3 regions of the Lactivibrio alcoholicus genome follow, and region 2 is predicted to be linked to each of the others. Evidence: riboswitches for the same ligand, from Rfam matches in the RefSeq annotation. Region 2 holds a riboswitch; each other region holds the start of a gene.
What was found. A riboswitch is a leader RNA that binds a small molecule or an ion and turns the genes downstream of it on or off. The one in region 2 is predicted to bind cobalamin.

Region 1: another riboswitch for cobalamin. It lies ahead of ACZ5IU_RS12565 (TonB-dependent receptor plug domain-containing protein); the one in region 2 lies ahead of ACZ5IU_RS10920 (methylmalonyl-CoA mutase family protein).
Region 3: another riboswitch for cobalamin. It lies ahead of ACZ5IU_RS05605 (precorrin-8X methylmutase); the one in region 2 lies ahead of ACZ5IU_RS10920 (methylmalonyl-CoA mutase family protein).

The regions. Positions count from the first base shown of each region.
Region 1 covers NZ_AP042471.1:2,753,232-2,756,477, reverse strand. Annotated here, with positions in the region: gene ACZ5IU_RS12575 (FecCD family ABC transporter permease) at 1-880, opposite strand, end outside; gene ACZ5IU_RS12570 (ABC transporter substrate-binding protein) at 859-1,995, opposite strand; cobalamin riboswitch at 2,063-2,223, shown strand; gene ACZ5IU_RS12565 (TonB-dependent receptor plug domain-containing protein) at 2,343-3,246, shown strand, end outside.
Region 2 covers NZ_AP042471.1:2,375,818-2,379,063, forward strand. Annotated here, with positions in the region: gene ACZ5IU_RS10915 (dihydrolipoyl dehydrogenase family protein) at 1-660, shown strand, start outside; cobalamin riboswitch at 877-1,038, shown strand; gene ACZ5IU_RS10920 (methylmalonyl-CoA mutase family protein) at 1,189-3,246, shown strand, end outside.
Region 3 covers NZ_AP042471.1:1,176,885-1,180,130, forward strand. Annotated here, with positions in the region: gene cbiE (precorrin-6y C5,15-methyltransferase (decarboxylating) subunit CbiE) at 1-180, opposite strand, end outside; gene cbiD (cobalt-precorrin-5B (C(1))-methyltransferase CbiD) at 153-1,289, opposite strand; gene ACZ5IU_RS05605 (precorrin-8X methylmutase) at 1,301-1,945, opposite strand; cobalamin riboswitch at 2,042-2,222, opposite strand; gene cobS (adenosylcobinamide-GDP ribazoletransferase) at 2,254-2,997, opposite strand; gene cobT (nicotinate-nucleotide--dimethylbenzimidazole phosphoribosyltransferase) at 3,001-3,246, opposite strand, start outside.

The sequences.
Region 1 (3,246 bases), 380 kb from region 2:
GGAGGATGGTCCTGTGATCGGTCGACGCGGCGATCATCCGGCACATGTGCGGCGCCGCGACGCCTATGAACGCCACGGGGCCGCTCAGCGCCGTGGTCAGTCCCGCAAGAACCGACGCCACGCAGATGACCGCAAACCGGACGAAACGGACATTCACCCCGAGACTCGCGGCATACGTCTCGCCGAGGAGGAACGCGTTGCACGGCTTCATCAGGAGGATCGACGCGGCCAGCGCGACGAGCATGACCGCTCCGAGCCACCGGACGCGTTCCCAGCCCGACGAAGCGAAACTGCCGAACCCCCATGCGACGTACCGCTGCACCTGGTCCGGGAGAGCCCAGTTCAGGAGAACGCTCACGAAGGCGCTGACGGCAAACCCGAACATGACTCCGAACACGAGAAGTCCCGTGCCGTCATCGACGTGCCGCGACGCCGCAAGAACGATTCCCGTCGATACGAGCGCACCGAGAACGGCCGCCCCGCCGAGCCCGAGATGTTGAAACGACGATATCCCGAATCCCGCAAACGTCTTCGCGCCGAGAATCCAGAGGGCGACTCCGAGGCTCGCGCCCGAAGTGACCCCGAGGACATCCGGTCCAGCAAGCGGATTCCGGAAGAGTGTCTGCATCAGGATGCCGCTTACCGAAAGCGCCGCGCCGCAGAGTAACGCGGACACCGCGCGGGGCAGGCGCACGTCGAGAACGATCCGGGCCGTCCCGGACTCTGACGGGATGCCCCCCGTCAGGGCGGCGACGACATCCCCGAACGGAATGACCGACGTTCCCCAAGCGAGTTCGAGAATGAACAGACCGACCGCCGCAACGAGGAAGAAGAACGAGGGATTGCTCCTTGCGCGCATCACCGCGCTCCTGACTTCCATTCGAGCTTCCTGTAGTAATACAGGCGGTGAGCGGGGAGAAGGTTCGGGTGGAGGATCGCGATCAGGTCCGCGAGAATCAGATCCGGGCGGAGCGCCCCGCTCTCGTGGAAATCCGATCCTCCCGCCGGAGTCGTCCGCGCGTTGTTGTTGTAGACGTTTCCTTCCCGAAATGGACGAAACGAGCGATACCTCGGATCCTGAAGGACTCCGTCATCGAGGGTTTTCCACACGCCGGGATTCAGCCAGAAATCCGCCTTCGCTGCGATCGCGGCGATCGTTTCGAAGTCGACCGGAGCGCTCCAGGTCCGGTCGGTCGTATCGAGAAGATAATCGCCGCCCGCATCCCGGATCAGAATGGCGGGCCAGCTCATCCCCCCCGGGACGTACCAGACACCGTTGAAGGAATCGTTCACGAGGACGCCCGGTCTCGCGGACAGCGCGGCCGCGCGGGAGGCAAGCGACTCGTACGAGGTTCTGATACTCCGGTAGAGTTCTTCGGCCTCCCCGGTCCTGCCGAACAGGAGGCCGAAGACGCGGATCCATTCGGCGCGCCCAAGCGGATGTTCCTCCGCAAATTCCGTAACCGACATGACCGAGAGGCCCAACGACTCGAGCCTGCGTATTGTTTCGAGTTCGTCGGGAGTGCTCGCGTACGCGAATACGATTTCCGGGGCCAGGGATAGGATCCGTTCCGGGTCGGGCGCGTTTCCGGGGCCGAGATCCGCGACGACTGCCGCGTCGAGGGCTTTCGTGAAAACGTACGCGCGTCCCCCCTGCCCGCGAAGTCCGCGAAGGCCGTCCATCGCCTCGAGGAACGGAATGAGTGTCGTGGACATGTTGCAGTACGTTCTCACGGGAACGCGAATCACGCGCCCGGACGGGATATCGGGAGGAAGCGGAACATCCCGCGAAACGAGGATATAGACGTTCTCCTCGGAAGCGCCAGGAATCGGATTGCGGACCCGAAGCCGCGTCCACGAGCCGCCCTTTTCGATCCCGACGTTCCGGGCTTTCGCAAGCGGTACGGCACGACATTCTGTACGTGCCGCCTCCGGAAGACAGACAGTGAGAGAGAATACACACGCCAGCAAGAAGATGATCCTTTTCCGGTTCATGCGGTCTCCTTCGGTATGCATCCGTCGGATTGACGGGGCGTCGGTAAAACGGATAGAATACGAAAAGAATATCATACGCGTGTCCGGTGCTCGGGAATCCAGTGAAACGCTGGAGCGGCCCCGCCACTGTATCCGGGACGAATCCGCATAACGTCACCGACTTCGGTCGGGAAGGCGCGGAGGAGGCGGAACGGAAGCCAGGAGACCGGCCGGACATGGGAGTCTGTACTGCGCGCGAGGGCGCGACGGCAGCGTGGAACCCGTTGTATATGGGATGTCCATATAGAGGGGGGGAGCCTGTTGCATGCAGGCTTCCCCCCTGTCATTTTCCAGGGAGGGAGTTTCATATGAACCAGCGTCTGTCTTTTTTCACGTTCGCGGCGTTCCTGTCCGTATTCGCCGCATGTCCCGCACTTTCTGCGGCCCCGGGCGTCGTGTCGCTCCCCGAAGTCGTCGTCACGGGAAGCAGGATCGCGGGGTCGATCGACGAGATCGCGAGTCCGGTCTACGTCATCACGAGCGCCGATATCGCGGCTACGGGCGCGCGAACTGTCGCCGACATCCTCGTCTCGCGGGTTCCGGGAATCAACCAGTCGAACCGGATGGGGTGGGCGCAGGACGCAGAGGTGACGGTGCGGGGGCTCACGACCCAGATGCTCGTTCTCGTCGACGGTATTCCCTTCTACCGCTCTTCGCACATCGCGGGTGGAGCGGCGATCGACCTCCACTCAATATCCGCCGAAAGCGTCGAACGCATCGAAGTCGTCAAGGGGGCCTCCTCCGCGATGTACGGTTCCCTCGCGGCCGCAGGGGTCATCAACGTCATCACGCAAAAGGGAGACTCGCGCGGCGGCCGCGTCACCATCGAGGCGGGGCCCGACGGTCTCAGACGGTACGCGGCGACCGCCGCCGCATCGAACGACCTGTTCCGCCTCAACGCCTACGCGGAAAGGACCGAGGAGGGACGCCGCCGGATCTACAGGACAACCGACGAGGGCGGCAAACTCTACTATTCGGACAGTTACGAGGGCGACGCCGGCGGCATCACGATTTCGCGAGGAGCGTGGTCCTTCAGGGCCGAGGCCGGAAGCTACACGAACATCTTCGAGGACGCGTCTTCGCCGACCTACACCCCTCCCTACACCGCAGTCGTCAACAAAGAGGAAAAGACGTACTCGCGCTATGCCCTCTCCTACTCGGGCGAACGCATTCACGCGCTGCTCGGGTACGATACCCAGAAACGGGAATACC
Region 2 (3,246 bases):
TTGCTGCGGATCTCGGGCTCGACGAAGAACGGCCGCGAAGAAGCGGTCTGCGACCGCGTCATTCTCGCGTCGAGCATGGTCCCGATTCTCGACGGCTACGGACTCGAAAACACCGGGGTCCGGTTCGACCCGCGAAAGGGCATCGCCGTGGACGCATCCATGCGGACGAACATCGAAGGCGTCTGGGCGATCGGGGACGTGACCGGAGGCATGATGCTCGCTCATCTCGCGGAGTATCACGCGCTTGCGGCAGTGGAGGCGATGCAGGGACGCAGCGTTTCGATCCCACCCGACTCGGTTCCGTGGTGCGTCTTCTCGGATCCGGAAATCGCGGCCGTCGGCCTTTCGGAGGAACAGGCCGCGTCGCAGAATCTCCAGTTTGTCTCCGCCCGATCGTACTTCCTCGGGAACGGAATGGCTCTCGCCATGGGCAAGACGGACGGGTTCGTGAAGGTCGTCGCCGCTCGCGACGGAAAGCTGCTCGGCGTCCACATGATGGGGCCCGAGGCGGCTTCGATGATTTCGGAAGCGGCTCTGGCGGTACGATACGGAATGTCGGTCCGGGATGTGGCCTACACGGTGCATCCGCACCCGACATTGAGCGAATGCTTCAAGGATGCGCTCTTCAGGACGCTCGAAGAACTCGAAAAATCGCGATGACGGCGCGATTGTGCGCCAAGCTTGCAGTGACGATTCGCGTCTGCCCCCCAAGCGACTGAGTCGGACACTGTCACCGCCGCCCGGTGCGAGTGAATTTCGCCCTGGCGGCGGTTTTTTTATCGCATTACGGCGTATCTGCAGCTGTCCTGAACCAGGGTATGCGTCCCGTTTCCCGCGCTTGACGTTTCCCGAACCGGAAGGGTAGGATACGGACACGAGAAACAGCAGTCCGCAGATGTTCGGGAATCCGGTGTGAATCCGGAACGGCCCCGCCACTGTAACCGGGACGAAACCGCAGGGTCACCGAGGAAGATGTCGGGAAGACGCGGAAGTAGGATGAACGGAAGTCAGGAGACCGGTCCGCGGACGGTGTTCAGGTCAGGTCTGCGCGGGCGGACGCTGTCCCCGGATGGTGTGGAAGTATGTCTCCCCATTTGTGGATTTCGGTGTGTGTGCCGCCGCGCGACCCGCGGCGGTTTTTTTTGTCCCCGCACGGGGAGGAATTCGACGAGGGAGGGGAAATATCGCATGGAGACAGGGATGGAAACACCGGCGCGAGAATACGACTCCGTTTCATTCGCGGAATTCGCACCGACGTCGTACGTCGAGTGGCGACGGGAGGCGGAGGACGCGCTCAAGGGGGCGCCGTTCGAAAAACGGCTGCTGACGAAGACATACGAAGGAATCACGCTCGAACCGCTGTACACGGCGGAACATACGAAGGATCTGACGCACCCGCGGACGCATCCCGGTTCTCCCGATTTCCTCCGGGGGACGGAGCCCGCCGGATACTTGGCGGCTCCGTGGGCCGTCGCGCAGGCGTGCGACGCCGCTCTGCCCTGGCAGGCGAACGAGCAGCTCCGGCAGGAACTCGCGAGGGGAAGCGACGCGATCCATGTCGCGCTCGACGGCGCGACGCTCCGGTGCAGGGACGAGGCGGAACCGGGCGCGGAATCGTCCCGGGGGTTGTCGCTCGCGACGCTTCGGGATATCGACGAGACGTTCCGGGACATCGACCTCGCGAGCACGCCGCTCCATATCTTCGCGGGAGCGTCGGCCGCGCCGCTGCTCGCTCTCCTCGTCGCACGGACCCGGGCGCAGGGCGCCCTCCGGTCTGTCGCGGAGTTCGGCGGATGCGTCGGGGCCGATCCGCTCGGCGTTCTCGCGCGCGAAGGAATGCTCGACTGTCCGCTCGGCCAGCTCTACGACGAGATGGCGCTGACGATCCAGTGGACGCGGACGAACATGCCCCGGATGCGGACGATTTTCGTCCGGGGAGACGTGTATCACGACGGCGGGGCGAACGCCGCGCAGGAAATCGCCTGTGCGATGGCGACCGCCGTTTCGTATCTCGACGCTATGCGTCTTCGCGGAATCGACGCCGATTCGGTCGCCTCGCAGATGCGGTTTTCTTTTTCGCTCGGCGCGAACTTCTTCATGGAAATCGCAAAGCTCCGGGCCGTCCGGATGGTGTGGTCGCAAATCGCGGAGGCGTTCGGCTGCGGAGAGGGCGCCCGAAAGATCGACATTTTCGCGACGACGTCCGCTTTCACGAAAACCGTGTACGACCCCTACGTCAATATCCTGCGGAATGCGACGGAGGCCTTTTCCGGCGTGGTCGGCGGCGTCGGCGGCATGAATGTCCGGGGCTTCGACGACGCGGTGCGTTCCGGCGACGAACAGTCGCGGCGGATTTCGCGCAACATCCAGATTCTGCTTCGCAACGAGTTCGAACTGCTGCAGCCGGTCGACCCGGCCGGAGGGTCCTGGTATATCGAGTCGCTGACCGAAAGCGTTGCGGAACTTGCGTGGGCGCAGTTCCAGAAGATCGAGCAGGCCGGCGGTATGCAGGAATCCCTCCGGAGCGGCGCGGTTCAGGCCGAAATAGAGGCCGTGCTGCAGGCGCGCTTCAAGAACCTGTCGACGCGTTCCGACCGGGCCGTCGGAAGCAACATGTACGCCAACACGACCGAACAGCCCCTCGCCGTACCCAACCGGGACGAAAACGCGATGCGCGAGATCCGGCGGCTTGCGGTCGCGGAGTATCGCGAAACGGTCGACGACGCGTTCCGGCGCGAACAGCTCGAGCGGATCCCCGATTCGATCGGAGGGGCGGAGGGAGCGTTTCTGAACGTCCTGGTCGACGCGTTCCTCGCGGGTGCGACTCTTGGCGACGTGCGCCGGGTGCTCGACGACGGCTTCGACGGCGACGAGCGCGTGACGCCGATCCGGCCGCACCGGTGGACCGAGCGGTTCGAGGCGCTGCGCCGCGCGACGGAGGAGTTCGTCGCGCGAACGGGCGAGAACGTCTCGGTCTTTCTAGCGAACATGGGGCCCGTCGCGCAGCACAAGGCCCGGGCGGATTTCAGCACGGGCTTCATGGAAGTCGCGGGCTTCCGCGTGCTCAAAAACGACGGGTTCGCGACCGTGAACGAGGCCGCGCGAGCGGCCTGCGACTCCGGGGTGGATGTCGTCGTGATCTGTTCGACGGACGACACGTACCCGGAACTCGTCCCGCCGCTCGCGCGCGCGATCCGCGCGGAGCGTCCGGGCGTGCGGATCCTTCTCGCGGGGGCCCCCGCGCCC
Region 3 (3,246 bases), 1.2 Mb from region 2:
GTCCAGCGCGGCATCGATTCCCGAGTCGAATCCGAGGAGCGTCTTGCCGCTCGATTCGTAGAGGGCCAGATGACGCGGCGCCCCGAGCAGCGTATCGGCCTCCGCGATCGCCTCCGATGCGGCCGGGAGGAGATAGGACGCGTCTCCGGGGCCTATGCCGACGACGGTAAATCTTCCCATTTCGTCACCCCTTCCCGAATTTCGGGGAATCCTCCGAGAATCGCGCCTTCGAGGGAGAGAACCGCCACGCCGAGCGGAACGGTCCCCCCCATGAGGAGCGACGCGCGCCGATGCGCCCGTTCGGCGACGATCGCGAACGTTTCTCCGAGTCCCCATCGCAGCACCGGTTCGACGGCCTCCTCCGCCAGCGGCAGCGAAAGGAGCGTCCGGATCTGCTCCCGCGTCGCGCCGGCGGCTCCCGCGCATGCCGCGATCGTTTCGAGGCGCGCGTCCCCGAAGTCGCAGTGCGTGTTGAAGAGCCCTGCGGCGACTTTCGCCCACTTGCCGACGTGGCCGAAAAGGTGGAGCCTCGGCACGTTCAGCTCCGCGCAGCGTCTCAACGCGTGTCCGACATGGTCGCCGATCCTGACGATAAGTTCCCGGGGGGCGCCGAAGACTTCGACGAGTGGTTTTTCACCGACGTACCCCGGAACGAGGAACACCGTCCCGGGGCAGGAGGAGTCGAATGCGAGCGCCGCGGAAATCGCGATGTCGATCGACGCCAGGTAGGCGGCCGTTGATTTCGGCTCCACGATGCCGGTCGTCCCCAGAATGGAAATCCCCCCTTCGACGCCGAGCCGGGGATTCCACGTCTTCGCCGCCAGCGCGGTTCCCTCGGGAGCCGAGATCACGACGGACGCGCCCCGCCCTTCGGGCAAAACGGAGAGGATCGCCTCCCGGATCATCTTCCGCGGAACCGGGTTGATCGCCCACTCGCCCGGCCGGACCGGAAGCCCTTTCCGCGTCACGCGTCCGATGCCCTCTCCTCCGGATATCCCGATCCCCTCGCGGTCGGTCAGACGAACTTCGGCGAAAATCAGGATCCCGTCGGTGCTGTCCGGGTCGTCGCCCGACTCCTTGCGGACGGCGCATCTCGCGGCGCCGTCCCCGGCGCTGCAGCTCTCGAGCCGCAGCCGAAGTTTCTCTCCGCCCGGAAGCACGATCTCGGCGTATTCGGACGCCGTCCCGAAAAGCAGCATCCCGATCGCCCCCCTGGCCGCGGCTGCCGCGCAGCTCCCGGTCGTATACCCCCTCCGGAGCCCTCCCGTGTATCCGAGCGCGTCGAACATCCGCGCCTCCTCTACCCTGCCCGTTCGGCAATGCGGACGATCGCGTTGACGATGGCCGCCGCCGCGGGGCTGCCGCCTTTCGGCCCTTCGTGCGTGATTCTGGGGCAGTCGAGCGAGAGAAGTTCCCTGTGGGATTCCGCCGCGCCGACGAAACCGATCGGAACGCCGACGACGAGCGTGGGACGACACGCGCGCGAACGAACCAGATCGCAGACCTCGAAAAGCGCCGTCGGCGCGTTGCCGATCGCGACGATCGCGTCTCCGAAGAGCGAGAGCGCCTTCCGGATGGCTACGCGCGCCCTGGTCGTCTTTTCCCCGCGCGCCCGTTCGACGACGTCGGGATCGTTCAGAAAGCAGAAGACGCGGCTTCCGCCCGAGGATGGAGTCCTGATGCCCGTCCGGACCATCTCGACATCAGTGACGACGGAGACTCCCCGGCGGATTCCGGCCACTCCGGCATCGACGGCTCCTTCCGAGAAGAAAAAGGTCTTCGCCCATTCGACATCCGTCGTCGCGTGCGCAATCCGTTTCACGACCTCCCGTTCATTCGGGGGGGCCGCGAAATCGCCGAGAAGCTCCTCGAGAATCCGAAAACTCTTCCGTTCGATCTCCTCCGGCGTGAGAAACCGGTCGGAACACGATACCCGTTCGTCCATCGCATCCTCCCAAAAAAACAATGCGGACCCCTGCGACAGAGGTCCGCTCATCGGGCACACAAACCCGACGCCGGCCCGAACCCTCGCGGGCGCCGCAGCATTCCGTCGGTTTCGGGGTCTCCCGGCTTCCCTCATCCTCGTTCGCCCCTTCCCGGAAGGCTTCCGGTGGTACGGCGAATTCGTCGGGTACACGGTGGCGGGACCGCGCCGGATTCACACCGGCCTTCCCCCGAAAAAACGGTATCCGTGATCTGTAGTCGAAACACTCCAATCCTAAGCTCGCCGGAGAAAAGCGTCAACTCGAAACGTCAAGAGCCCCCCATCGCGGCGAAGGAGAGCAGCGACAGGATCTCCCCGATCTCGCAGACGGCGCCGTAGGAGTCTCCCGTCAGGCCGCCGAGGAGGCGGGCGATCCATTTCGAAACGAGGATCGCTCCGAGCGCAACGAGGACGAGCGGGGCGATTCCGTTCCGGCCGGCGACGGCGATCGCGACGACGATCGCCGTCGCGCCTCCGGCCAGAAGCCGTCCCGGCGTGCACCGTCTCCGGCACATATCGCCGAGACCTCCCGGACGCGCGGAGGGAAACAGCGCCATCGCGAAGAGAATCGCCAATCTCCCGAGAATCGGCGCGAGGAAGATCGCCGTCGCCCGCATGCCTCCGGAATGCGCGGTCAGCGGCGCGAGCGCGGCGGTCTTGAGCAGAAGCGCCGACGCCGCGGCGATTCCGCCGAACGTCCCGAGGCGGCTGTCTTTCATGATCGCAAGACGAGATGTCCGGTCGAAGCCGCCGCCGATGCCGTCGAACGTGTCCGCGAGTCCGTCGAGGTGGAATCCGCGCGTCAGGAACGCCCAAAGGACGACCACGAGCGCACTCGACGGCACCGGCGGCAGGACGACGCGCAGCGCGGCGTCCGCCCCCGCCAGAAGCGCGCCGATCACCGCCCCGGCGATCGGGAACCACGCGGTCGCCCGTCCGATATCGTCGGGAGAGCCCCCGGACTGAGGGACAGGCAGGATCGTGAGAAAGGCGAGCGCCCTGAGAAGATCCACGACCTAGACTCCGCCGCCTGTTTCGAGCGGTCCCGAAACCCCTGCGCTCTCGAACGTCGACATCTCGGAGAGAATCCTGGCCGACGCTTCGACGAGCGAGATCGCGAGCGCGGCGCCGGTTCCTTCTCCGAGACGGAGCCCGAGGTCGAGAAGCGGCCGCGCCCCGAAAAACCGGAGCATGTATTCGTGTCCGACCTCTTCCGACCGGTGGGAGAAAAACATGTAGTCCTTCGAGAGCGGGCAGAGCAG